DNA from 2 places in the Haliea sp. E17 genome. Region 1 is predicted to be linked to the other one. Evidence: riboswitches for the same ligand, from Rfam matches in the RefSeq annotation. Region 1 holds a riboswitch; the other holds the start of a gene.

Region 1 (9,198 bases):
CTGTGGAACTTCAATTTCAGCTGGTCCAGTATCATGGGCAGCCCGATCGACTTCTCGGCCTTCGTGACCAACGCCATGGACGAGGAGTACGTGACCTACCTGACAGGGAACTGGAACAGCGGCTTTGAACTCGGCCAGGTGGGCGTTCCACGCATGTACGGAGCCCGTATCCGCTACAACTTCGGCGCGGACTGATACTCCGTCCGGACTCAGGAAACGCCCGGCCATCCCGGGCGTTTTTTTTTGCCCGACAGAAACCCGCTGCAACGGATGTTTTTGTCCTGCCGGGTCCAGCTCCCTATGCTCCACTGCCTGACGATAACGATAAGCGCGAGGTAGCCGGAACATGCAACGTCCTGAAGACCTGGAACTCACTTACCTGGCCATGGAAAGCCCCGGGTTTGCCGCCAATCCATTTGTTCACTTCGAGGCGGCACGTGCACAGCATCCCTGGCTGGCGAAGTGCGCCTACGGTTATGTGATTCACGGCTTTCACGCGATCAAGGATCTGCTGATTCGCGATGACATCATGCGCCCGGACCACGACGGCGTCGTGGCCGCCATGGGGGCAGGGGACAGCCAGTGGGGACGCTTCGAAATTGAAAGTATTCTCGCGCTCTCGGGTATGGACCACAAACGGATTCGCGACATCCTCGCGCCGATGTTCACACCCAGGCAGGCAAACAGGAACCGGGCGCTGATGCGCGAGGTAGTGAATGGGGTACTCGACCAGTGGGCGCCCAGGGAGAGTTTCGATTTCGAGGAGTTCGCCTCCTATTTCCCCGTGGCGGTCATGACCGCGATGATCGGCGCGCCGCTGGAGGCGATTCCCGGCCTGCGCAAATCCATGGAGGACCTGGGGCTGAGTTTCAGCATGGACGTGAATCATCTGCCCGCACTGGAGGCTGCCGTTGGCAGGATGGACAGCTTCGTCCAGTCACTCGTGGCGGAGCGCCGGCAACAGGGGTCCGACAGCAGCGATCCGGATTTGCTCGATACCATGCTGGCGGCCAATACCCGCGGGGAGATATCGGACCGGGAACTGTACGATATGCTGATTTTCCTGTTTGTAGCGGGATACGATACCTCCAAGAACATTCTCACCCTGGCCATGTACTCCCTGCTGGAGCACCCGGAGTACTATCAACGGTGCGCAGCAGATCACGAATTCTGCAATGCCGTCATCGAGGAGACCTTTCGCCTGAACAGCCCCGCGACCATACCCCGCCTGTTGCTGGAAGACCTCGACTATGAGGGCGTTACCCTGCCCAGGGGCAGCATGCTGTTTTTCCCGGTCGGCATGTCCGGTCGCGACCCGCGCGCCTGGGACGACCCGGATACCTTTAATCCGGACCGCGAAAAATCCCAGGAGTATCGCCACATGGCCTTCGGCCGCGGTGTCCACCTCTGTCTGGGGCAGTACATCGCCCGCGCCCAGTTGCAGGAGGGGCTGCACCAGATTGCCCGCCGTATCCGCAATCCCCGCCTGGCTGGCGAGGTGGGCTTTCGACCCTTCTTCGGCGTCTGGGGTTTGCGCGGATTGCCGATCAGCTTCGAGGATGCCGGGGCAGACGCCAACGCCGCCTAGGGGGTCTCCACATCTCGTCCGCTCTCATCGGCGGACGGCGCCGTACCCGCTATGCCTGTACACACGCTTTCGCCTGCGCTATAACCCATGTCCTGTTTTCTGGCTGGTAGGAAATCGATGCAGATCAGCGAAATGGAGCGGCGCAGGCAAGCAGTTGCCCGTGTGGCGGCCGACCTCATCGCGCGGGAAGGGCGGGAAGCCGCCACGGTGCGGCGGATCGCCGAGGAACTCGGCTGCAGCACCACCATGATTACCCATTACTTCGACGACAAGGACGAGGTTCTGTCGCTCGCCTACCTGCACATCGCCGAGCAGGGGCGGGACCGGTTTCTGCAAACCATCGAAGGCCCCGCGGTGGACCTGCTCGAAGTCCTGCTGTCGATGACTATCTACGACGAGGAAAGCCTGCGCCGCTGGCGGGTTTACATGGCTTTCTGGGAGCGCGCCAGTCACGACCCGGTGTTTGCCGAGGTGCAGCGGGAGTGGACCGAGAAGACCCAGGAAGATATCAGCAGGGTTATCTGCCAGTGCTACGGCCAGCGCGAGGAGGCCCCCGGCATCGCCCAGCAACTCATCGCCCTGGTACACGGCATCTCCCTGCAGACGCTTTTCGGGGAAACCAGCTGGAGCTCTGCGCGAACCCGCTCGGTGCTCGGTGGCGAAATACAAAGCCTGCTGGGCCCGCGCAAAAAATCGCAGTAACTTCCGGTAACGTCACAGCCCGCGCATCACAACACCCCGGCACGCCGCCCCGATGGTCCTGGCGCGATAGCCGTGCCGGGCGCGCGTTGCAATTCTCCCGTATAGTAGTATCCACTATCATGGCCACACTGGCGCTTTCTTCCGGGGAGCGCCGGCAGACTGGACCGGCTCGGCTAACCCGATGGGGAGTACATGGCACAAGCGTCACGCAACAAGGTATCCGGCGGCGAACGCAGGCGCCGCCGCTCCGCCGGGGAATTGCGCTCACGGATTCTGGCGGCGGCAGCCGGCGAGTTCCAGGACCGCGGCTACAGCGGCGCGACCACCGCGGCGATCGCGCGAGGGGCCGAAGTGACCGAGGCCCAGTTGTTCCGCTATTTTTCCTCCAAGGCGGAATTGTTCCACGAGGCGGTGTTCAAACCACTGGAAGAAGACTTTCTCCGTTTCAACGTGGAACACCTGCGGGCGGAAAACTCCGCGGAAGATCACCGCAGCGCAGCGCGCGACTACATCTCGGATTTGCAGGCGTTCATCCGTGCCCACTCCGGATCCTTTCTTTCACTGATCGTCGCACAGGCCTATGAAAACCAGGGCATCAACGGCCTCGGTGAGATCGATGGTTTGCGCGCCTACTTCGATTACGGGGCGGAGGTGATGAGCGGGCGACTGGATGGCGACAGTACCCGCGTAGCGCCGCGCCTGATGGTACGGGCATCCTTTGGCGCCGTGCTCGCGGCGGTGCTGTTTCGCGACTGGATGTTCCCCTCGAGCCTGGCCGATGAAAAGGCGGTCAATGAGGCGCTGATCGATTTCGTACTCGACGGTATCAACGCCAATCCCCACCTGGTCTAGGCGGATTCCTCCGGGCTGCTGGCCGAAATGCTGGCTATGGTCCAGCCAGGCTCCAGGGTATTCGCCCAGCGCTTGGACCAGGGCAGCAGTTTGCCGCGTTCATTCCAGGCAACCAGCAGGATGCGCTGTTTGTCCCCGTCCTCGAGAAACTGACTGTAGCCGTAGCTCTCGCTCAGCCGGGTAGCCCGGATCTCCGCGCCGCGACTGACCGAGCTCAGGAGTTTTGACAGGCTGGCGTTGTCCGTGAACAGCCGCCGTCCGGGCATTTCGCTCGAGGGCTTGCGCTTGCTGTTGCTTGCTTCCCCGGACTCCAGGTTGACCGGCAGCATGTACACGCCCTGTCTGCCGAACGGGTGGGCGAAGTAGGTACAGGCCAGGCGGTTCAGTTCGCTGTTGCGGGAGAGGGCGAAAAGATAGCCGATGCCGGTCAGGTCCAGCGTGCGTTCCGCGTGATCGGACATCGGGTTGCCGTAGTAGGTTCGCAGGCCCGACATCCGCGCCCTGCGCAGGCTGTCCCAGTCGTTGTCGGCGATCACCACGTTGAAGCCGGCGTCATTGAGCGTATTGGCCAGCGCGATGGAAAATGCGTTGGCGCCGAGCATCAAGACACCTTCCGGCGCCGGTGCCGAGGCATTCAGCGCCCGGGCCAGCGGTCGCGCTGTCAGGCTCTGCAGCGCGACCGTGCCAACGATAACCGCAAAGGCCAGCGGCACCAGCAACTGGGCGCCTTCCACCCCGGCGCTCTCGAGGCGTTCGGCGAAGACCGCGGTAATGGCCGCAGCGACAATGCCGCGCGGCCCGATCCAGGCCAGCAGGGCCCGTTCACGCCAGTTGAGGCTCGAACCGAGGGTGCACAGCGCGACCTTCAGCGGGCGGGCAAAAAACTGGATGCCGAGCATCAGTACCAGTGCCGGCCAGCCCACCACCTGCATCTGCTCGAACTCGAGGCGCGCGGCAAGCAGGATGAACAGGGCCGATATCAGCAGGATGCTCAGGCTTTCCTTGAAATCCAGCAGGCTGCGGATGTGGATACCCGGTGTATTCGCCAGCCAGACGCCCATGACGGTCACCGCAAGCAGGCCGGATTCGTGGGCCAGGGTGTCGGAAAACGCGTAGATCGCGAACACCACCAGCAGGGTGGCCACATTGTGCAGGAATTGCGGTATCCAGTAGCGGCGCAGCGCCATACCCCAGAGGAAGCCGCCGAGACCACCCGCCAGGAAACCGGTGCCCAGGATGCGCAGCAACTGCAGGGGCAGGTCAGCCCAGTCGTGGCTGTCCTGGCTGGCAACCACCACCGAAAACGTCAGGACCGCGAGAATGGCGCCGATCGGGTCGATCAGGATTCCCTCCCAGCGCAGGATATTGGCGACCGGCCGGGTTGGCCGGACCGCCTGGATCATCGGCATGATCACGGTCGGCCCGGTCACCGTCATGATGGCGCCAAACAGGAAAGACAGGCCCCAGCTCAGGCCGATCAACCAGTGCGCCATCAGCGCCACCAACAGCCAGATGATGACGATACCCCAGCTGATCAGGCGCCGGACGACATCGCCGTGACCGCGGATTTCCTCCCGATTCAGGGTCAGGCTGCCTTCGAAGATGATGACAGCTACCGCCAGTGCAATGAAGGGAAACAGCAGATCGCCGAACAGGGCGTCGGGTTCCAGGATGCCGGCCACCGGGCCCAGCAGTAGTCCCGAGGCGAGCAGGAATAGAATCGCGGGAACCCGTATGCGCCAGGCGAGCCACTGGGAAAACAGGGAAAGCAGACCGATGCTGACAAGGATCGACAGTGCGGAAAGTTGCATTGAGGCTATTCCGGCGGCGCAGTGTTATCTGTGCATGGTACGTGAGCCGGGGCAGTGGTTGAAGCCCGGTTGGGGATGGTGGCAGTGAAGGAGTAAAACGGGTAGGGCGGGGCAGGTGGCCGGCCGGCCGACCCGGAAAGGGCCGGCAGGCCGGTTTGCTACGCTTATACGATCAGTCCGCTGACTGCGATGACGGCGACAATCCCCAGAGTCAATGTCGCCAGAGCGAGACTGGTCGGCCCCCCGGCCGGTTCCTGCTTCCCATTGAGCAGGTAAGCGCTGGTTTTCTTGCTGTTGTTTTCCATATCATTGTCCGCGTTAAAGGACCCCAACAGGGTTGATTCTAGGCAGCCTGTACGTGACTGCCAGCGGCAATTGCTGTATCTGTGAACCAGGTCGCGTTTTCTTTATGGCGGGGCGCTGTATTCGCTGCGTGCGTGCTGCCTCTCGCCGCACGGGGCCTGGGTTATACTGGACATGGTCGATTGCAGGGAGTTGCAGGTATGAGGTTCCCCCGGGTGATATTCGCCCTGGTGCTGGTGGCAGCCAATGCCGGTGCCGACAGCCAGCAGACCACGGTGTACCGATCCGTTGACGAGCGCGGCGTTGTAACTTTTTCCGATACGCCCCCGGAAGACACCGCCCAGGCGGAGACGCTGACCCTCCGGGTCAATTCGCCCGATGTCGATCCGGATGCGCAACAGCGCCTGGAAGCCATGCGGGAGACCACTGACCGCATGGCCGCCGACCGCCGGGAGCGGGAAAAACACCGGGCGGAAATTCGCGAGTTGTCCCAGCGCTCACCGGCGCCTGCTGGCTACCAGCCAGCGGATCAGGAGCAACAGGACTACTGGTATTCCCCCTACTGGGGTAACTACTATCCGCGCCCGATACGCCCGCCGTACCACGACCGGCCACCGCCCCTGCGACCGGGCGTCGATCCCGAGGCCTGGTCGCGCAGCCACAATTCGCAGTTGATGCGGCCGATATTGCTGCGGCCCGTCCGTTGACTCCCCGCCCCGGCCGGGTATCGCGGGTGATTGCCCGGGGAAGGGCATTGATCTAGAATCCCCGCTCTCCTGAGGGGAGGCCTGCGTGCCTGAGACGTCGCCGACGCGACGAACCCTTTGAACCTGATCCGGATAATGCCGGCGTAGGGATAGGTGCAAAGTTCTGTTTTTGTTTGTCTGTCGCCTTTTCGCGCCGCTGCCGGATTGCCAACTGGAATAACCCGGGAGCCTGCGATGTTCGCGCGCCGTCGAAGCTGTTTACTGTCACTTGCCCTTGCCGGCACCCCCTGTGCCGTTTTCGCCCAGGCGCTCGAAGAGGTTGTCGTTACCGCCGATTTCCGCCCGGTTGACCTGATGACCTCCGCCGCCAGTGTCAGTGTGATCGGCGAGCCGGAAATGGCACAACGCAGCGCGCGTCACCTGGAAGATATCCTCAGCGCGGCGCCCAATGTCAGCTGGTCCTCGGGTGCCTCGCGCAGCCGGTTCGTGCAACTGCGCGGCATCGGCGATCTCGAGCAGTATGCTGAACCCAAGTACTACCCCTCCGTCGGCCTGGTGATCGACGACCTCGAACTCGGCGCAGTGGCCAGTGCCGGGATGCTCTTCGATACCGCGCAGGTCGAGGTGTTGCGCGGACCCCAGGGCACCCGCTACGGGGCCAGCGGGCACGCCGGTATGATCCGCATCGGAACGCGTGTCCCCAGCGACAGCTTCGAGGCGCAACTGGAGGGCGGCGTCGGCAACTACGGCAGCTACCACATGGGCGCGGTACTCAGCGGGCCGCTGGGTGAGAGCCTCAAGGGGCGTATCGCGGTACAGCAGAATACCGGCGACGGCTACATCGAGAACGCCTATACCGGCGATGACACCGCGGATTACGACGAACTGACCGGTCGCGTCCGCCTGGTCTGGGAACCGGGCAGCAACGGCAGCTACGATTTCAGCTACCAGCACTTCGAAAGTGATAACGGCTACGATGCCTTTTCGCTGCAGAACAACCGCACCACCTGGAGCGATGAGCCCGGCAGCGACGAGCAGGATCTGGACGGTTTCAGTGCCCGGGGTGAATGGCGGCTGGGTCAATCCACCCACCTCCAGGCTATCGCCACCTGGCTGGACGGTGATTCGCTCTACGATTACGACGTCGACTGGGTCTCGGCACCGGTCTGCGAAATCGCAGTTTGCAGCTACGGTTACGACACCGCGCGCGAAATATTCGCCCGGGATCGCAGCCAGGGCACGCTGGAATTGCGCCTGCTCGGCGGTGACGACGACCGTTCCCGCGGCAGCCTGCGCTACGTGATTGGCCTGTATGCCAATCACAACGAAGAGCGACTGCACTACGCCTACCCGAGTGCCTGGTACGGCCTGTACGAAAGTGATTCCGACTACGATACCGATCGCTATGCGGTCTACGGCGAACTGGAATACGGCCTCGGCGAGCGCTTGGGAGTGAGTGCCGGCCTGCGGGTCGAGCAGTTCAACGACGACTACAGCGACAGTAACGGCGTCTCCGGGGACAGCGACGACCAGTTGTTCGACGCGGAGCTGAGCCTGCAATACGATCTCAATGACACGACATTCCTCTATGCGACGCTCGCCCTGGCCAACAAGCCGGGCGGGGCCAATGTCGCCGCCGGTTCACAGTACGCCTTCATGAGCGCGCCGTTCCAGCAATTCATGCAGGGCAAGCTACGCTTTGGCAACGAGACCCTGTTCAGTCGCGAACTCGGCCTGAAAGCCACCGCCTTCGAAGACCGCCTGTCACTGCGCAGCGCGCTATTTTACGCGACCCGCGAGAATGCCCAGCTGGAAAGCTGGATGTGGGACGCTGCCGCCGGGCTCTGGGTGGGCTATCTCGACAGCGGATCGGACGCGACCAGTTACGGCCTGGAGTTGGAGGCGGACTACGCCCTTACCGCGGCGGTACAACTGTATGGCAGCATCGGCTGGCTGGAGACCGAGGTCGATGAAATCAATACCTTCGATCTCGACCTGAACCAGTTTGTCAGCCACAAAAACCGCGCCCAGGCCAAGTCGCCCGAATACCAGTACAACGCCGGCGTGCGTGTGCAACTGCCCCGCGGGTTTACTGCGGCGCTGGAAGTGGAGGGCAGGGATGACAGTTATTACGGGTACTACCACAACGGCAAGCTGGACAGCTATGACCTGCTGAATGGCAGCCTCGGCTGGTCCGGCCAGCAACTCGATATCCGCCTGTGGGGGCGCAACCTCGGCGACGAGGACTACGCAGTGCACGGCCTTTATGTCGGCGCGGACCCCCGCGACGACTTCGGCGCCTGGGCCAACCAGACCTATTACCAGTTCGGTGCGCCGCGTACTTACGGCGTCGACGTCACCTGGCGGTTGTGAGTTGAGCGATGGCGTTTAATACCCTGGTCGAAATCGCCGCCACCCTGTGCGGGCTGGTCTATATCCTGTTCATGATTCGCGAGCGGATCATCTGCTGGCCCTTCGGGATTGCCGGCTCAATGTTGTCGATCTACCTGTTCGTGGAAAATCACCTGTACTCCGAAGCCATCCTGTACCTGTTCTACGTGGTAATGGGTTTCTGGGGCTGGCAGCGCTGGGCGCGCAGGGAAACACTGGCGCACAACAATCCGGTGGTGCACTACAGCTTCCTGCAGCACCTGCCGTTGCTGCTGGCCTCCGCCCTGGGCAGTTTCGCCCTGGGCTGGTTTTTCAGTACCTTCACGGATGCCGCGCGTCCCTGGTTCGATGCCACGACTACCGTGTTCAGTTTTACTGCGACGTATTTTGAAGTGAAAAAAGTGCTGGAAACCTGGCTCTACTGGATCGTACTCAACGCCGCTTCAATCTGGTTGTATGCCGATCGTTCACTGGATATCTACGCGGCGCTGATCTGTGTCTACACCGTGCTGTCGGTGTGGGGGCTGGTGCAGTGGTGGCTTGCCTGGCGCCGGGAGAATTGCCTGCAGGCACAGGCCGCGGACTAGCCGGCCGCGAGTGCGGCCGCCCGCCCGCGCCGCTCGTTGACGCTGAACAGCAGCAGCAACCCGGCGACAAAAAACGCCAGCGGCGCCAGCAGGGATATCCGGTGGTCGCCGGCCCACAGGTGATTGAGCAGCCCGTAGGCGATCGGACCCACGATTGCCGCTGCGCGGTTGGCCATGCCCCAGAGGCCGAAAATTTCACCGTTGCGCGCCTGCGGCGTGAGATTGCCGATCAGCGCGCGCCCGCCGGCCTGGGTGGC
Region 2 (9,198 bases), 180 kb from region 1:
GTAGCGCCAATGATGTAGACACCGGCCGGGCGCGGCACCACGTACAGCTGGTAGCGCGGATGCATCAGGCGTACGGGCCGGCCCAGCCGTACCTCGGGCGCGCGAACCCGCAGTAATTCGCCGCGTACGCCGCGGAAATTTTCCAGTTGCTGCCTGGCGCCAAAGCCGCGGCAATCGAGCACCAGGTCGAAGCGTTCTTCACCTCCGGCGCAGCGAATTTGTCCCGCAGCAACCACGAGAATTTCCCGGCCCACCTGCCACCGACCACCCAGTGCGTCGATCGCATCACCCAGTGCCAGATACAGGGCGCGGTTATCCACCCAGCCTTCCCGGGGCAGCAACAGCGCCTCGGAGAATTCCTTCAGCGCCGGTTCCAGCAGCGCGACCTGCTCGCGCTGCAACCACCAGCTGTCGCCCTGTATTTCCGTCTCCAGCCCGCGCAGGCGGCGATGAAACCAGTGCAGGTCCGCCCGGTCGCCGCTGTGGGCAACGACCAGGCTGCCATCGATACGCAGCGGGACTTCGCGGCTACTGTGCTCGGCCAGCAGCTCCAGCCACCGGGGCCATTGCTCCAGGGCCGCGAGACCGGGTTCCAGGACTTCCGGCCCCACGGTAACCGCCTCGCTGTAGGGCGCCAGCATGGCCGCCGCAATGTGTCCCGCAGACTGTGCGCCACTGGCATCGCGGTCGAACAAGGTCACCGCGTGGCCGCCGCGCAGCAACTGCCAGCCGAGCAGGCGCCCGCAGAGTCCGGCGCCGGCGATACCGATATTCACTGCGCGCGCTCCGGCGGCACGCCTGCAGCCTCCCCGGCTTCCCGGTACAGTTCACCACCTGAGGCGCGGAATTCCGCGGACTTGCGCTGCATTTCGGTATCGAGGTCGACCATCCGAATGGTTTCACCGGCGACCTCATAGCCATTTTCCGCCGCATAGTCGCGCACTTCCCGGGTGATTTTCATCGAGCAGAATTTGGGGCCGCACATCGAACAGAAATGGGCGACCTTGGCCGACTCCTTGGGCAGGGTTTCGTCGTGGTAGGCGCGTGCGGTGTCCGGGTCCAGGGCGAGATTGAACTGGTCCTCCCAGCGGAATTCGAAACGCGCCTGTGACAGGGCGTTGTCGCGCAGCTGCGCGCCGGGATGTCCCTTGGCCAGGTCCGCCGCGTGGGCGGCGAGCTTGTAGGTGATGATCCCGGTTTTCACATCGTCCTTGTTCGGCAGCCCCAGGTGCTCCTTGGGTGTGACGTAGCAGAGCATGGCGGTGCCGTACCAGCCGATCATCGCCGCACCGATGCCGGAGGTGATGTGGTCGTAGCCCGGCGCGATATCGGTCGTCAGTGGTCCGAGGGTATAGAAAGGCGCCTCGTGGCAGTGCTCCAGCTGCTTGTCCATATTGGCCTTGATCATGTGCATCGGCACATGACCCGGACCCTCGATCATTACCTGTACATCGTGTTTCCAGGCGATTTGTGTCAGTTCACCCAGCGTTTCCAGTTCGCCGAACTGGGCTTCGTCGTTGGCGTCCGCCAGGGAACCGGGGCGCAGGCCATCACCCAGCGAGAAGCTCACGTCGTAGGCTTTCATGATCTCGCAGATTTCCTCGAAGTGGGTGTAGAGGAAATTTTCCCGGTGGTGGGCGAGGCACCACTTGGCCATGATGGACCCGCCGCGGGAGACGATCCCGGTCACCCGCTTCGCGGTCAGGGGCACGTAGCGCAGCAGTACGCCCGCGTGGATAGTGAAGTAATCGACACCCTGCTCCGCCTGCTCTACCAGGGTGTCGCGGAAAATCTCCCAGGTAAGGTCCTCGGCCACACCGTCGACTTTTTCCAGTGCCTGGTAGATCGGCACGGTTCCCACCGGTACCGGGGAATTGCGCACGATCCATTCCCGGGTTTCATGGATGTTGGCCCCGGTGGACAGGTCCATCATGGTATCGGCGCCCCAGCGGATACCCCAGGTCAGTTTGGCGACTTCCTCCTCGATGGAGGAACCCAGCGCCGAGTTGCCGATGTTGCCGTTGATCTTGACGAGGAAATTGCGGCCGATAATCATCGGTTCGATTTCCGGGTGGTTGATATTGGCGGGGATGATCGCCCTGCCCGCGGCGATTTCACTGCGCACGAATTCAGCGGTAATCGCCTCGGGAATCCCGGCGCCGAAGGCCTCGCCCGGGTGTTGTTTCCCGAGGTCCCCCAGTTCGCGCGCCTGCTGCAGGCCCATATTCTCGCGGATGGCAACGTACTCCATCTCCGGCGTAATAATGCCCCTCCGCGCGTAGTGCAACTGGGAGACATTGCGCCCGCCTTGCGCGCGGCGCACCGGTCGCGTCAGGTCGAACCGCAGGTGGTCCAGTGCCACGTCAGCCAGGCGTTCGCGGGCGAAGGCGGAACTTCCCGCGGGCAGGATTTCACTGTCATCGCGTTCCGCGATCCAGTGTTCCCGCAATGCGGGCAGGCCCTTGCGGATATCGATACTGGCACTGGGATCGGTATAGGGACCGGAAGTGTCGTAGACCCGGATTGACGGGTTGGCGCGCTGTTCGGTGGCGCCGCCAGCCAGCGCAACGGTCGTCGGCAGCTGGCTGATCTCGCGCATCGCGACCTGCAGGTCGGGCCGTGAACCCTGTACGTGAATCTTTCGCGAGGCGGGAAATCCCTGTAGCGAATCCATATCCGCCTGTGCTTCCCGGCTGAGTACTTTCAGGTCCTGCTGGCGCCCCATGGCGATATCCTCCGTGGCGTGTGCAACGCCGGGGTGGATTGGAAAGATGCCTGTGGGAAAGCGGCCTGCGTACACGCCACCCGGGACGGGTGGCGACGCACGAAGTGACTCTCTTGTTCCCTACGCAGGTACTAGCCTGGTCAGGTTCCACGGGTGATCTCTCAGCCTGGCAAGCAGGCACCCCGACAAGAATGTTGGCGCCACACTAATCAATCTCTGTTGCCAATGCAAGACTCGACAAGTGTGGCACCTTACCCGCCAGCGCCAGGACGACTGGTGAGCACTGTCACAAAAAGCTCAACAATCTGGGCAGAAAATAACGGAATACCACTTTGCAAACCCGCAGGGAAAGGTGTGCCGCGCAATCCGCGGAAGAGGCTGTCAGGGTAATGGCTGCAATCCGCAAGGGCCTGAACCAGCACGCGGGTGCCAGGAACTACGCCTCACTCACCCTGCGGGTGCGTACGCAGGCGCAGCCTTTTATTGCCATCTCCGGCACGCTGAATCCACAAGGAGAACGTTACCTGGATTAACTTCCCGCCACGCGTGCGTCCGGCAGCAGGCTGCCCGAGCGCTGCTGTAAATCAGATTCCCGTCGCGAAATAGATGAAGGCAAGTGCCTCCTCGGCAGAGAGGCTGCCATCATCTATGCGGGTATTGGCGAATGCATTCAGGGCTAGAGGCACATAGACCGGCATCTCGCTGATTTCCGCGATCGGGTAGTGCTGCTGGATCGCCGCGGACGTCCTGGATACGATTGCCAGGGTCTCACCCAGTTCCTCACTCACCGCCGGCAGGTTGGCTTCAATAGCCGACTCGAGGGCTTCGGTGGTGAAAATCCCCGCGGCGCTCTGCGCGCCTCCGACCGCGGCGTAGGCCAGGCGGGTGGCATGCACGGCCGCGACAGCGCCGATCTCCGCCTGCTCCGTGGAGGACAGGTCGGAAAGGGTCTTGCCCCGCATCCGCCACTCCAGGGCAGCCCGACCGCTGAGGAAGCGCACACGGTATTCGTCGGTGTCCTGCACATCGGCCAGCGCGTTGAGGCTTTGATACAGTGAGATCGATGATGTCTCCGCAACCGTTGCACCGCTTTCGTCGACCACCTCCACCGGCTCCGCGCCGACACTAATGGCAAACTGGCGCGGGGAAAGCCCCGCCTGGCGGGTGAGCATTTCGCCGTAAAGACCGCGAAGCTGCTCGCTTTCAGGGTAGTTTTCCATCAGGGTGACAAGCCCGGTGCCGGCGGCGCCATACCCGCCACGGGCGAGATCGCCTGCCACTGTGGACAGCACATCGATATCGGCCGCTGACAGTTCGACATCGGTGACCTCGATCTCCGGCGCGGGTTGTGGCTCCGGTTGTGGCTCAGCTTGCGGCTGGGGTTCAGGTTCGACTATCTCGTCCCCTGCCGTGTTGCGATTATTGTCGGAACCATCGCTGCAGGCCCACAACAGGGGACACAGCAGAGCTATCGAAACAAACAGTCTGGTCTTGTTCATACGGTTTACGCCACCCTTGATTCCCATGTCCCGCTGCATTACGGACAATCACTCAACACCGGTCCACAGTTGTGGCCGGAAAGATTAACCAGCGTCATGTCCCCCACAGCACCGCTTGCCTGGAAGCTCAGGATGACCTGGTAGTAATCACCGTCATCCCGTTGCAGCTGGATCTTGTGACTGCTGTTGGCATTGAGCACCGCCCCGTTGGCAAAGTTCACTAACGCGAAGGGATTACCGCTACTGTCGTAGACATTGGCGGTATTGGCGCCACCGGTATAGTTCCCGTAGAGCACCAGCGCTGTGTTTGGCCCCACCCCCGAAACCGCGGCATTCGCGACCATGCGCTCACTGGTATCGATATCGATGACGATAACCTCATCGGTGCTGCCGTCATTGTCCACCACCGGCAGCGCGCTCATCACATCGAGTGCCACCGCCTGCGACTCGTCGACGTCATTCACCGTTACCAGAACCTGCTGGCTGGCGCTGAACATGTCTGCGCTGTCGTCGGTGACCGTCACCTCGACCTCGTAGACATTGTCAGCATTGCTGTCCGCAGGCGCTTCATAGTCGGGAGCGACCAGGAACAGGAGTTCTCCACCCTCCAGTGAGAAGCTCGACTGGTCCGCACCGCCACTGATGGCGTAAGTGAGTACATCGCCGTCGGCATCATTGGCAGCCGCGGTATAGCCCGTATTAATGCTGTTTTCATCGACACTGACAGCTACCGACGCCGCGGTGAACACCGGAGGCGCGCCCGGAACAGCGCCGGCGGTAACAGTCAGGAGCGTGGTGTAATCGGAGACCTCACCCTCGTTGTTGGTAATCGTCAGCCGCACCTCGTACATCCCTTCGAGGTCTGTTACCAGTGAGCCGGTCCCGTTGGGGGACGCTGTAATTTCTGCGGCACTTCCCTCGGGTGCAGCAACCAGCGTGTATTCGAAGGTTGAACCGCTGGGGTAGGTGGAACCGTCGAGGCCCAGTGGCACCGTGTCGCCGGCGGTGAAACTGCTCTGCTGTGTGGCAGGACCGGCGACGGGGGCGGACAGAAAGGAGAAGGTCACCACTTCGCTGTAGGTAGCCTCCCGGAACGGTACACGAAGCTCCGCCATCACCTGGTATTCACCTTCGACCACATCCGGGGTCAGGGTAGCAACCCGGCTGTTACCTGGCTCCGGGAGAATAACCGCGGCGCCCCCGGCGGGCTGGGACAGTATTTCCCAGACAATCTCCGAACCGGGGGGCAAGGTCGAACCACTGGCGTCGAAGACAACCGGCTCACCAATATTGATGGTCTCCGCGATGGGGCGGTAAGTCACGTACACCGCTGGCGCGAGAGTCTCAACAGAAGTGCTCAGGGTTTGGGAAGCAAGCTCTGGCGTGACGCCGACACCTTTGTAAACGTAATAGTATTCTCTCAATACGCTGGCAGTGTAGATGCCCGGGTTTTGCGCGATAAAGGTTCGGACGTTTTCTTCAGCGCCATCGTTAAACGCGTCGATGATATCACTGGTGACGCCTTCGCTGGACGTATAGGACAGGGACCAGGTCGCGGTTTCCTCCGAGTACTCCAATTGGTTGTCGTAGGTGGGTTCATAGAACAGGGTAACCTCATCGCCCGCGAGAGCGTACTGGACGTTGGCCACTACCCGGGAACCCGGCGCAAAAAACGACCCATAGAAGCCAGAGACAGGAATAACGACGGTTTGCTCGCTCCCGTCGTTCATCGTGGCGGTAACGGTCAGTTTTAACACATCAGCATTGTATGTTCCGACTTCGGCGTTACCGACATAGGCGATTGCCGGCTTGCCGGTAGCGCTGTCTTCGGACACCACCCAGTCGGGATTGCTGCTGGTCCATGTCGCCGTCACCGGTGGGATAAAGGCACCGCTGGCGACATAGTCCGGCAACAGTTCGGGGCCGGTTTCAGGCTCGACCGAAACCGACGTCGATTCGACCGCGACGCGCAGTGAACCCAGTGCCTCCCCCAGGGTGATCTCTCCAGCGCAAGTCTCGACCTTGATTGATCCAGAATAGGGTGGCGTGACCTTGCCCCTCACTTTTGCGGCATACTTGTAAACACCGTCGACGGCTTCCGCGGGATCAAAGGTGAAAACATAACGGTAGTAGGCATGTTCACTTTCAAATTCCGGGTGCTTCTTGATGCTCGTCTTGCTCGTGTAGTTATCCTTGCCCATGGGGGACATGGAGATGAATTCGTTATCCTCAAAATAGGGATCGGGAGCGAGGGCTACACTGTGGTCGAGAAACTCCACTGTAATCGAACAGCTGTCGTCTCCGGGTGTGCATTTGGATGGCACGCAGCTCAGGTCGACATTGCCCGGTTCCTGTTTACAACTGCAGTTCACCAGAACCAGTGAGGACAACGCGAGCAAACCAATCTGACTGCCGCGCTTTCGAATCATGGAGAAGGTTTTGGCATCAAATCGCATGTATATAAGCTCGCGTAGGTAATGGTCCCGAAGTGGTCCGGCGCGTCGTTATATTCCCGAGCGAACCAGAAGTCGCGCTCGAGTATTGTTAGGGATGCAAGTTCGTGTCAACGAAAAACGGGCTGTTTTACCGGAAAAAAATGAAAAAAACCGTCAACGAAATTTTTTCCTGACTTTCGTTGTCGGAAATTCGGCAGAGCTGGCGCTATTGAGCTTAAGGGTATTTGCAGGCGTCAATCCGGGCCTACAGCAACACATTCCCGTGGGATTTGCGCAATCGCTGCCCGACCGCATCACCGGCATGCAGTAATACAGTCCCAATCGTCTGACTTTACTTTCGTGCTTCTTCCGCCTTCAATTCAACCAGACAGCTATGCAATCGACCGATCAAACCGTCCATGGAGAAGCACTCGTGACACAAAAAATGCGCATTGGTTTCCTCGCACTACTCATCCTGGCACTCCCTCCCTCTCTGGCCCTGGCCGCCGACAGCAAGCCAGTGATCGAAAAGAAAGACGACCTGCCGCGGCACGAATACCAGCTCGATGTAAAAGTGGTAGACCTCTATGAGCCCGCCAATCGCAGTGCGCTGCTGAAGCTGGCAGCCGCAGTGGCCGCAGACGCACAGTCCGACCTCGCGAACTACGACATTCGCGACGACAACACGGTACAGGACTTTTATACCGACCTCGGCACCGTGGCCCTGCTGGAATCCCGCTGGCAGGATTACCTGGACCTGCTGGAGAAACGCCGCGCGCTGGAGACCAAGGAGGCCAACCGGCTGACCATGGGGCTGGTCGGTGAAGTGATCGCGCGGACAGAACTGGCCGGCACCGCGAATGCAGCCAACGCGTTTGGCGAGGAACTGCTGAAGGCTGTCGAGGCCCTGCCCTACGCCACCGTGCAGGACAACCTGAAGAGCACCAAGGGCCGTACCGAGTTCCTCACCCGCCCGCTGGTGCTGGGCAACCTGGAGTCCACTTTCCAGCCGCTGCTGGACAACACCGGCGGCAAGATCAGCTACGACGTGGCATCCGCACTGGTGGGGGTCTCCTTTACCCTCGACTATTTCATTCCCAACGCAGGGGCGATCAACGAAGTACTGGGCGACTATATCGCCGCTAACGATGTCGCCAAAGAAGACATCTGGGCAGCGCGTACAGTCGACCTGGCAGCCGATGCTGCGGCCTCGCCCACCGTTATTTCAGTCTGGGATTCAGGCGTGGATACCGCCATCTTCGGCCCCCAGGGCCAGCTGTGGACCAACACCGCGGAGCAAAGCGACGGCGCCGATGACGACGGCGACGGCTACGTCGACGATATCCACGGCGTCGCCTACGACCTGGAATCCAACAAGGTGACCGAGTTGCTGCACCCCATCCAGCGCGATTTCGGCGTACAGCCGCGGGACTGGCAACAATACTCGAAGGGGCTCGGCGATATGCTGGCCAACGTGGACAGCGAAGAGGCGGCGGCCCTGCGCAAGCACATCGCCGCCCTGCCCCAGGCGGAGGTCAAGGACTTCCTGGAATCGCTCAATCTTTACAGTGGCTACGCCCACGGCACCCATGTCGCCGGCATCGCGCTGGAGGGCAACCCCTTTGCCCGCCTGCTGGTGGCGCGCATGACCTACAACCACACCCAGATGCCGCTGGAACCGACCCTGGAACAGGCCGAGCGCGACGCCGCCATGTTCCGCGAGGTGGGCGCCTATTTCCGCAACAACAAGGTCCGCGCCGTGAACATGAGCTGGGGCGGCAGCCTGCGCAGTATCGAAGAGGCTCTCGAGGCACACAATGTCGGCGCCAGCGTTGACGAACGCAAGGCTCTGGCCCGCGAAATCTACGATATCGGTGACGCCGGCCTGCGCGAGGCCATCGGCGGGTCCCCGGAGATACTCTTCATTACCAGCGCCGGCAATTCCGACAACGACGTCAAATTCGACGAGTTCTACCCCAGCAGCTACGAATACCCGAACCTGCTCAGCGTCGGCGCGGTGGACAGCGCCGGCGACGAGACCAGCTTCACCAGTCTCGGCAAGGTCGATATCTACGCCAACGGCTTTGAAGTGGAAAGCTATGTACCGGGCGGCGACCGCATCAAGTTCAGCGGCACCTCGATGGCTTCACCCCAGGTGCTCAACCTCGCGGCCAAGCTGTGGGCCCTTGATCCGGCTCTGAGCGTGGCGGAAGTGCGCAGCCTTATCCTCGACGGCGCGGATGAAAAGCAGCTCGAGTCCCGCACTATCAAGCTGCTCAACCCGAAGGCGTCGGTTGCCCTGCTGGAGCAGCGCAAGGCGCCGTAGGCGTTACCCGCGCGGACTGCGCCACAACGAAAAAGGCCCCTGCAGGAGGGGCCTCATTTCGAACTGCAATGTCCGGCCTAGTGTTGCTGGGCCGGTTTCTTGCCCGCCATCGCCGGCATCTGCAGATTTACCGTGACCTTGTCGATAGCGCCGGTGAAGACACCTTCGTTGTGGTAGTCCGGTGACACCGGCACATTGCTGTCGCGCCCGGTA

What was found. A riboswitch is a leader RNA that binds a small molecule or an ion and turns the genes downstream of it on or off. The one in region 1 is predicted to bind thiamine pyrophosphate.
Region 2: it holds a riboswitch for thiamine pyrophosphate, as region 1 does, so the genes downstream of both, thiC (phosphomethylpyrimidine synthase ThiC) here and ACNKU3_RS04925 (TonB-dependent receptor) in region 1, are expected to answer to the same signal.

What each region holds. Positions count from the first base shown of each region.
Region 1 is NZ_JBLWFK010000002.1:389,992-399,189, forward strand. Features, by position in the region: gene ACNKU3_RS04890 (TonB-dependent receptor) at 1-195, shown strand, start outside; gene ACNKU3_RS04895 (cytochrome P450) at 347-1,588, shown strand; gene ACNKU3_RS04900 (TetR/AcrR family transcriptional regulator) at 1,706-2,290, shown strand; gene ACNKU3_RS04905 (TetR/AcrR family transcriptional regulator) at 2,483-3,142, shown strand; gene ACNKU3_RS04910 (cation:proton antiporter) at 3,139-4,953, opposite strand; gene ACNKU3_RS04915 (hypothetical protein) at 5,118-5,258, opposite strand; gene ACNKU3_RS04920 (DUF4124 domain-containing protein) at 5,457-5,963, shown strand; TPP riboswitch at 6,026-6,130, shown strand; gene ACNKU3_RS04925 (TonB-dependent receptor) at 6,198-8,336, shown strand; gene pnuC (nicotinamide riboside transporter PnuC) at 8,345-8,941, shown strand; gene ACNKU3_RS04935 (MFS transporter) at 8,938-9,198, opposite strand, start outside.
Region 2 is NZ_JBLWFK010000002.1:212,070-221,267, reverse strand. Features, by position in the region: gene ACNKU3_RS04135 (FAD-dependent oxidoreductase) at 1-776, opposite strand, end outside; gene thiC (phosphomethylpyrimidine synthase ThiC) at 773-2,725, opposite strand; TPP riboswitch at 2,826-2,920, opposite strand; gene ACNKU3_RS04125 (hypothetical protein) at 3,115-3,258, shown strand; gene ACNKU3_RS04120 (hypothetical protein) at 3,310-4,224, opposite strand; gene ACNKU3_RS04115 (hypothetical protein) at 4,263-6,680, opposite strand; gene ACNKU3_RS04110 (hypothetical protein) at 6,775-6,990, shown strand; gene ACNKU3_RS04105 (S8 family serine peptidase) at 7,093-8,985, shown strand; gene ACNKU3_RS04100 (sulfatase-like hydrolase/transferase) at 9,063-9,198, opposite strand, start outside.